DNA from 2 places in the Janthinobacterium darwini genome. Region 2 is predicted to be linked to the other one. Evidence: predicted binding sites of a transcription regulator. Region 2 holds the regulator's gene; the other holds the start of a gene.

Region 1 (4,381 bases), on a different contig from region 2:
ATTGTATATGCTGTTGTTCGCTTGCACTAGGCCGGAGATTTCAGGCGCGAAATTGTGGTGGCAGTGCCAAGGCAGTTCCGCGTACCGCAGGCGCGCGTTCGCGGTTCTGCTTATCTCATCGGCTGAGCCAGATTCTGCGACGTCCAGCACATCAGGTCGTGTACAAACAGCAGGCCTGATCCTCGCGACCATGGACAGTTAAATCGATCATGCCCCCGCCGTGATCATTTATGCGCCATCGGCCTCTTATCGATTGGTACGAACACTTGCCATTTCTTTTGCATGGTAGGCTTGACGGTCTTGTCGCAAATCACAGCGACATTCGGCCCAGACAGGCCATGGCTTTTCGGAACCCATGCCACCCGCAAAGATAGGGCACATTTGGCAACCAGAATCTTCCGGTTCGGCTCCATGGCCTGCCACCGTGTTCCATTTTTCAGATTCTCTGCTGCAATGAACTTTACAGCTGCATCCCTTATCTCAAACAATCCATGGATGTCGCCTCTAGTCCGATCTTTGTCAAGGGTGGTAGCGAGTGCCGATGAAGTACCCGCAACAAGAAAAAAGGAGCCAGCAAGGGCGGCGTACAGGCGTTTATTCAATCGTAACGGTAGCAACATATTTACAATCCTTACCAAGTTTTCTCTTTATCAGACAAGTTTCAGCGTGCCTGCTGCGTGACCTGAGCACCCCGGTCTTAATGGGTGTTAATTGTGGGAATGCGCCTTGTCTATGGCACGGCTGGCACCGCACGACGCGCCAGCCCCTGCCCGCATGACGGAAGCGCTTATTGCGCCATGATCTGGCATGTGCGCGTTGGCGTGTTCCACGCCATGACAAAGTCAGGCTTCTTCATTCCGTCTGAATACGAATTGTTGGCGGCTAATGCCTTGTGTGACAAAGTCTGCATCCGGCGGTATCGTTTCCCAGAAAAATACATGTTTGAAAATTGGGATTTTGTTGAATTTTCGCGAACGAAATATCCATCTGTTTTTCGTAAAATCGCTGTAGCGGTCCCCTTTGAACTGCTGGTGTACAGCCGTGAAAGGAAGCAGTCTTTCCGCAATGTCCGGGAAAGAATAATCTGGATGGTCGTCTTTTATTTTTTCAAAAATGTCAAACTGATCTCTGCAGATGACTTGAATGGCCGTTTCCGGGAAACGATAGCGCGGCGACCACAGGACATTCCAGCCTGATTCTATTTCATTGATGAAATTTACCAAGCGAGGCGTCATGATATAGGCGTCAGACTCGATATGGATTATTTTATCCACGCCTAATTCATTGGCCACCTTGACCGAGTGGAGAAAACTGCGCCACCAGCCAGGGTAGTCAGCTCCGCTTTGTCGTCCAAGATTGTTATCGAAGCGAATGATGAGATTTTTTTCTGTATTTGAAGCCAGCGGAGCGCTATGGGAAATTGTATTGATGATTTCGGCGGGTGGAAGAAATGGCGAGCCATCGTCAATCATTATTTTTTTTATTGCATTGATTGGTATGTCTTCGTAATAATCGAGCCACCGTTGATACCGGCTTTCCCATGATGGGGCATCTTTTATAAAGCTGGTGCAGAATATAATGGCTTTCATTTGCTAAGCACATTCCTTGTGGCTAAAAAATACGGGTTATTCATGATCTAATCACTAAATTTTTGAACTATTTTAACAGATTGGGGGCGCTTGAATAAGCGTGGCGGCATGCCGGCGATGTGGTCGTTGGCAGCATCGAGCCTCTGGCGCCTCTCGCTCTCGACGCTGGCGCTCAAGCATCGGCGCCAGGGACCCGACTTTTCACTTATGTCGTATCGTCCACATTCCTGGACCATCGCTGCCTGGTTATACTATTTGCATAGAAGAGATTTCGCATGGGCGATATCCTTGCACCCGTGAACCGATGAAAAATATCACTGTCGAATATCGTCATAACTTTCCTCTTGATCCGTTGGATGTTGTTCGTGTCTTCGATCATTCCGGCATCAAGCGGCCCACCAGCGAGCTCCCGAGAATCGCGCGCATGTTTGCCGCGCCTTGCCTCTTGCTGTCGGCATGGGTGGATGGCGAGCTCGTGGGGCTGGCCCGGTCGCTGACCGACTATGCGTATTGCTGTTATCTCTCGGACCTGGCGGTAGAAAAGCAATACCAGGGCCTGGGTATCGGCAAAGAGCTGGTCAAGCGCACCCAGGCAGTCATCGGCGACGAAGTGTCCCTGATATTGCTCTCCGCTCCCGATGCCATGTCCTACTATCCGACGCTTGGTTTTGAAGCTGCCGGCAATGCATACGTTATTCGGCGCAAACATTGAGTGAGCGCTTTCAGGCACTTTTGCGCCCCCAAGAAACGCCTCTACGCCTTCGCCGAAACGCTGGCACAAGACCCCGCTCGCCTCGCCAAGACGCTAGCCCAGACCCCACTTGGGCCTGTAAGGCAGCCACGGCCTGTTCGCCTCCGACCTGTGGCGGGAAAGCATCAAAGCGGGACACTGATGGCAGTGTCAATGTCGCGCGTATCGTGCTGGCAGGGTACTGCGCTTTGCCGCCACACCACCCATCTGCGCAGAATTGATTCCGGACAAGTTTCCCACCGAAATGCATTTGACCGGCGTCTGCGCCTGGCCTAGAGTCAACAGTAAGACCTCAACCGACTCCGTCGCCCCTCCCATGGCCAAGCCTTTTCCCTTGAACCCCAAGAACCCCGAACGCATCTGCTGGGGCTGCGACAAGTATTGTCCGCCGGACGCCATGCGCTGCGGCAATGGTTCCGAGCGCACGCAGCATCCGATCGAGCTGTTTGGAGAAGGCTGGAATGACTGGGGGCTGGCGGCGGCCGACAGGGAAGAGGCTGAGAAAACACCTTGACGGTGACAGCCAGCTAACGAAGCAGCGACCCGCTACAATTGCTCATCGCGCCGAGTTGAGGAAGCACAATGCATGAAACCCTTTCCCGCTGGCTGGCAAGCAACGCCGGTGATGACACTTTGGTCGAGCACCCGGCCGTGCACACCATCGATGAAGCTCTGATTCACGTGCCGGCCATGCCGGGCCTGATGGTGAAAAACCTGTTCGTACGCGACGAGAAGGGCCGCCGGCATTTGCTCGTCATCGTTCCCTTCGACAAGCGCATCGACTTGGCTGCGCTGGGGCGCTTGCTGCCGGCCAGCAAGCTGAGCATGGCCTCGCCCCAGCGCCTGCTGCAGCACCTGGGCATCACGCCCGGATCCGTCAGCCTGTTTGCCCTGCTACACGACAGCGCGCAGGCGGTGGAATTGGTGCTGGACCAGGCCGTGTGGGAAGCTGAATTTGTGCAAGCCCATCCGCTGCGCAACACGGCCACGGTGGCGCTGTCGCACGCCGCCCTGGTCAGTTTCCTCACGCATACAGGCCATGTGCCCCGCATCGTGACGGTGCCGGCGGCTGATTAAACGGCAGCTATTTCAATGCCCGGCGGCGGGTGCGTTACCGCTGCGCCGTCCCGGTCGGAAGCCATGTTTGCAGGCCGACCAGGCGAGCACGAAAGCCAGCACGAGCAAGGAAAGCATGGCCCATGGGAAGGCGCCCGCGCCCCAGGTTTCCAGCAGGGCGCCGCCCACCACGCCCGCAGCCGCAATCGCTCCATTCCACGCCACCACCTTCATCGACAAGGCCACGTCGGCGCCGCTGCCGGCCGTGTCGGCCAGCGCCGTTTGCAACAGCGTTGCCGCGCCGCCAAAGCTCAGGCCCCAGACGGCCATGCCGGCATAGATGACCGCAGGCATGTGCGAGGCCAGGCCCAGCACGAGGGCAGTTGTGGCGAACATGGCCAGGCTGGACAGCACGGTGGCGCGCAAGTGGCGTTCAACCAGCCTGCCCGTGATCCAGATGCCAGCCATGGCGGCGGCGCCGAAGACGAGCAAGACCAAGTCGATGCGGCCCGTCAATCCGGCAGGCGCCACGAACGGGGCGATGTAGGTGTAGAGAATGTTGTGCGCCAGCATCCAGGCAATGACGACGGCCAGCACGGGACGCACGCCGGGCGTCGTGAAGACGCGGCGCAGGGGCAGGCGCTCATGGACGGACTGGCCGGGGTAGTCCGGCACCTTCGCCAGCACCCAGGCGATGAGGATCAATGTCAGTGCGGAAATGATCCAGAATGCGGCGCGCCAGCCGACTAGCGAACCGAGCAAGGTGCCCAACGGCACGCCCAGGGATAGGGCGACGGGTGCGCCCACCATGGCCAGCGCCAGGGCGCGGCCTTGCTGCTGCGGCGCCACCATGCGCCGCGCATAGCCGGCCAGCAAGCTCCACGCCAGCCCGGCTGCCATGCCGGCAAAGAAGCGGGCCGCCAGTGTCAGCCAGTAGTGGGATGACAGGGCCGTGACGGTATTGAACACGAGAAAGCCGATGACG
Region 2 (4,381 bases):
GGTTCGAAGGCGTCCTCGATGGGTAGCGAGGCGGCCAGCAGCCAGTTCACCGATTTCAGGCGCTTGAAGCTGTTGACGGCCGTGATGCCGCGGCTGTTGGTGCTGACCATGCTGCCTTCGCCATCGTCCTTCAGCATCTGGGTGGTCGTCAGGTTGGCGTTCGGCTGGCGCGGCTGCAGCAAACGGCTGGTATCGGGGTGCAGCACGTAGCGCGGCACGGCGCCGCGCGTGAGAATGAAGTAATAGCCGCTCTTGCCGATCTTTTCCGAGCGCAGGCGCCCCAGCAGGTTGTCCTTGTACAGGCGCAGCACGCCGATCACCACACCGGCCACCTGGCCATCGGCGGTGAGCACGGGCGCCACCATCTGCACGATGGGCATGCCGCTCGATTTGCCCAGCATCGGCTCGGTGATCATGGGCTGGCGTGTGCGCAGGACGGTCTGGAAATACTCGCGCTCGGCAACATTGATGCCGGCGCGGCCCGTGACCAGCGGCATGTCGGCCACGATGGCGCCTTGCGCATCGAGCACCAGCACGTCGTCGAACAGCACCAGCATCGAGCGGCGCGAATAGTATTCGCGCAGCTTGGCGGGTTGGGCGATCAATTCCGGCGGCTGCTGCCTGGCCGTCAGGGTGACGATTTGCAGCAGCATGCCCAGCTTGTCGTCGAGCTCGGCGGCGGTGCGGGTGATCAGGGCAGATTGCTGGCTCAGCAGTACTCGCGTGAAGTCAGCGCGCATGTGCTGCAACTGGATCATGGTGACCAGTGCGATCATGGCGATCGAGGTCAGGCTGGTGGCCAAGGCGACTTTTGCTTTGATGCCGAGAGGCTTCATGATTTCCTTTTCAGTACCGGGCGGCACAGGCGGCAGATAATGCTGTCAGGAATTTTCCTATCAATACATCAACTTGGCAAGCGGTGCCGCGCAAATTGCCCTCGCTGCAAGGGCTTTTGACGATGTTGCCATATAATTAAAGTCAGAACGTCGTTTATTCAGCGCAATTGGGGTGAAATTGGCACACGGCAACCGTGTATGCAGTAAACTCGGTATTGCATTTTCTAAAAGGTACCGACATGACTGAAGCGCTCCTCACTCCCACCTTGCCCACAGTGACCGTGGAAGCGTTGCGTGCGCGATGCTCGACCTGCAGCATGCATCAATTGTGCCTGCCGATGGGCCTCGATGTGGGCGACATGGACAGGCTGGATCAGATCATCGGCCGCCGCCGCAAGATCGTGCGCGGCGCCTCGCTGTTCCGCATCGGCGACTCGTTCCAGAACCTGTACGCGATCCGCCTGGGGCACTTCAAGACGTACCAGATCAATCCGGGTGGCGAAGAGCAGGTGACGGGCTTCCAGATGGCAGGAGAACTGCTGGGCATGGACGCCATCAGCGCCGACCGCCACCACTGTAATGCGGTAGCGCTGGAAGATAGCGAAGTGTGTGAAATCCCGTTTTCCAGCCTGGAACAATTGCTGGGCAGTATGCCTACCCTGCTGCGCCATTTCCACCGGATGATGAGCCAGGAAATCACGCGCGAGCAAAGCGTCATGCTGTTGCTGGGCAATATGCAGGCGACGCAGCGCTTTGCCGCCTTCATCGTCAACCTGGCCTCGCGCTATGAGGCGCGCGGCTATTCGGGCAGCAATTTCCAGCTGCGCATGTCGCGCGAGGAAATCGGCAACTACCTGGGCCTGACCATCGAAAGCGTCAGCCGCTTATTGTCCAAATTCAAGAAGGAAGGCTGGCTGCGCGTCTCCAACCGCGAGATCGAGATCTTGCAGCCGGCCAAGTTGAAGGCCATTACGGCCGGTACGGACGTCTGCAAGTAAGTCTTACAGCTCTTCATCCGCGTGCAGCGCGATGCTGCGCTGCAGCGGCCAGGTCCAGATGCCGGACAGGCGCCACTCGCGTTTGTCGTTTTCCACCAGCACTTGCCAGCGGCTGCGCTCGAGCATCGGCAGCGCTACCGAGAAGTTGCCGGCCGCATCGGGCTGCACCAGCAGCTTGATATCTTTTTCCGGCAAGGTCGCATGCGCCAGATGCAGCTGCAGCGGACCCTGGTAAGCCTTGCCGAAGCTGTGCACGGAACCACTGAGGCGCGCTGACGCCACGTCATACGACAGGCTGGTATCCATCGCCAGGTCGCTGGCGACAGTATCGCGCCGCAAGTCCTGGTTGATCGCCTTTCCCTGCTTGTAGTAATCGCCCACCACCAGCGCATCAGGCTGCGTAAACGCGATATAGCCCATGAAGCTGCCGACGACCACGGACAGGCCGGGACCGATCATCAGCAGCCATGGCCAGCGATGCTTGTACCACGGGGCAACGGGGGCTTGCAGCTTGAGACTGTCGGACATGATATTTCTCCTGTTTAATCGGCCAATCCCCATCCGGGGACTGGCCTTCCTACATTAGCGCGGTACGATGAATACCGCGCTTTCACGCACATGCAACGATGGGTCGTCCAGCGAGTGCAATTCGATCGCAATCTTGTTCGAGCCCTTCTCGCCCACGCCGTGCGGCACGCGCAGGCGGATCGGCCAGCCCAGCGTTTCCGTCGGCTGCAAGGTCACTTCTTCGCGCGTCAGCAAGGTCAGGCCCGGCAAGCCGGAAGCGCTGATTTTAAAATGCTGGGTTTGCTCCGAGGTGTTCATGATCTGCAAGCGGTAAACGTTTTCGATCATGCCGTCTTCCACTTCGCGTCCCATCGAACCGCGGTCGCGGATCACGTCCATTTTCAGGGGCGTGCGCAGGGCCAGCGAAGTACACACGGCGATGATGATCAGGGCCAGGATGGAAGTGTAGATCAGCACGCGCGGGCGCATGGCGCGCTGGCGGATCTGCTTCGAACTGAAGTTGTTTTCCATCGCATGGTCGGTACTGTAGCGTACCAGTCCCCGCGGCCGGTCGACCTTGTCCATCACGCTGTTGCAGGCGTCGACGCAGGCGGCGCAGCCGATGCATTCATACTGCAGGCCGTTGCGGATATCGATGCCGGTCGGACACACTTGTACGCACAGGGTGCAGTCGATGCAGTCGCCCAGCTTGTCGTTGTTGCCGGCCTTCTTGCTGATGGCGCCACGCGGTTCGCCGCGCTTGGCATCGTAAGTGATGATCAGGGTGTCCTGGTCGAACATGGCGCTCTGGAAGCGCGCGTAGGGGCACATGTATTTGCACACCTGCTCGCGCAGCCAGCCTGCGTTGCCGTAGGTTGCCAGGCTGTAGAACAAGACCCAGAACCATTCCCAGGGACCGAAATTGAGGGTGGTCACCTCGCGCGCCAGTTCCTTGATCGGCGTGAAATAGCCGACAAAGGTAAAGCCCGTCCACAGGGCGATGGCGCCCCATGCCAGGTGCTTGGCCGTTTTCTTGAAAGCCTTGCGCACGGAGGGTCCCTGCTTGTCGAGGGCCATGCGCGCGCTGCGCGTGCCCTCGATGCGGCGTTCGACCCACAGGAAGATTTCCGTGTATACCGTTTGCGGGCAAGAGAACCCGCACCACACCCGCCCGGCGATGGCCGTGACGAGGAACAACAAATACGCACAGATGATCAGCAGGGCCGCCAGATAGATGAAATCCTGGGGCCACAGCACGACGCCGAAAATGTAGAACTTGCGCGTGGTCAAATCGAACAGCAGGGCTTGCCTGCCATTCCAGGTCAACCACGGCAAGCCGTAGAACGCCAGCTGGGTAAGCCATACGCATACCCATCGCCAGGTAGCGTAGCGTCCTTTGGCCTCGCGAGGGTAGATTTGCTCGCGGGCCGCATACATCTTGATGACTTGAGGTTCCATTACGTCATTTCACGGGCGTCTGGGGATTCGACAGGCTCCAGACATACGCCGACAGCACGTGTACCTTGGACTCGCCGAGGAAATCGCTGAAGGCCGGCATGGTGTTGTTGCGTCCCTTGCGGATGGTTTCCATGATGGTATCGGCACTGCCGCCATACAGCCAGATCTTGTCCGTCAGGTTAGGCGAACCGAGCATCTGGTTACCCTTCGCATCGGCGCCGTGACAGGCCATGCAGGCGCCGAACTTGGCCTTGCCCAGCACGGATTTGACGGGGTCCGAGGTCGAGCCGGATAGGCTCAGCACATAATGGGCCACGTTCTCGACATCCTTTTCGGAGCCCAGGGCGGCGCCCATCGGTGGCATTTGCCCATTGCGGCCATGCATGATAGTGGTCTTGATGATGTCGGGCTCACCGCCATACAGCCAGTCCTTGTCGGTCAGGTTGGGGAAGCCCTTGTTGCCGCGCGCATCCGAACCGTGGCATTGCGCGCAGTAGGTCAGGAACAAACGCTGGCCGATGGCATGCGCCTGCGGATCGGCGGCCACCGTCTTCAAGTCCTGGCTCAGGTACTTGTTGAACA

The links. Region 2 encodes FNR, which switches genes on or off when oxygen is low (the NO sensors DNR and NnrR bind a similar motif). Its sites were predicted from a motif close to TTGATNNNNATCAA; they were not measured.
Region 1: a site for FNR is predicted at 2,558-2,571, ahead of ACQ4WZ_RS14780 (DUF3079 domain-containing protein). Genes of this name have one in related genera too.

What each region holds. Positions count from the first base shown of each region.
Region 1 is NZ_JBNYXX010000001.1:3,206,568-3,210,948, reverse strand. It holds gene ACQ4WZ_RS14795 (hypothetical protein) at 225-620, opposite strand; gene ACQ4WZ_RS14790 (hypothetical protein) at 843-1,589, opposite strand; gene ACQ4WZ_RS14785 (GNAT family N-acetyltransferase) at 1,894-2,301, shown strand; gene ACQ4WZ_RS14780 (DUF3079 domain-containing protein) at 2,657-2,854, shown strand; gene ACQ4WZ_RS14775 (prolyl-tRNA synthetase associated domain-containing protein) at 2,923-3,417, shown strand; gene ACQ4WZ_RS14770 (MFS transporter) at 3,430-4,381, opposite strand, start outside.
Region 2 is NZ_JBNYXX010000004.1:348,851-353,231, forward strand. It holds gene ACQ4WZ_RS22855 (response regulator) at 1-836, opposite strand, end outside; gene fnr (fumarate/nitrate reduction transcriptional regulator Fnr) at 1,076-1,834, shown strand; gene ACQ4WZ_RS22865 (FixH family protein) at 1,838-2,362, opposite strand; gene ccoG (cytochrome c oxidase accessory protein CcoG) at 2,417-3,799, opposite strand; gene ccoP (cytochrome-c oxidase, cbb3-type subunit III) at 3,804-4,381, opposite strand, start outside.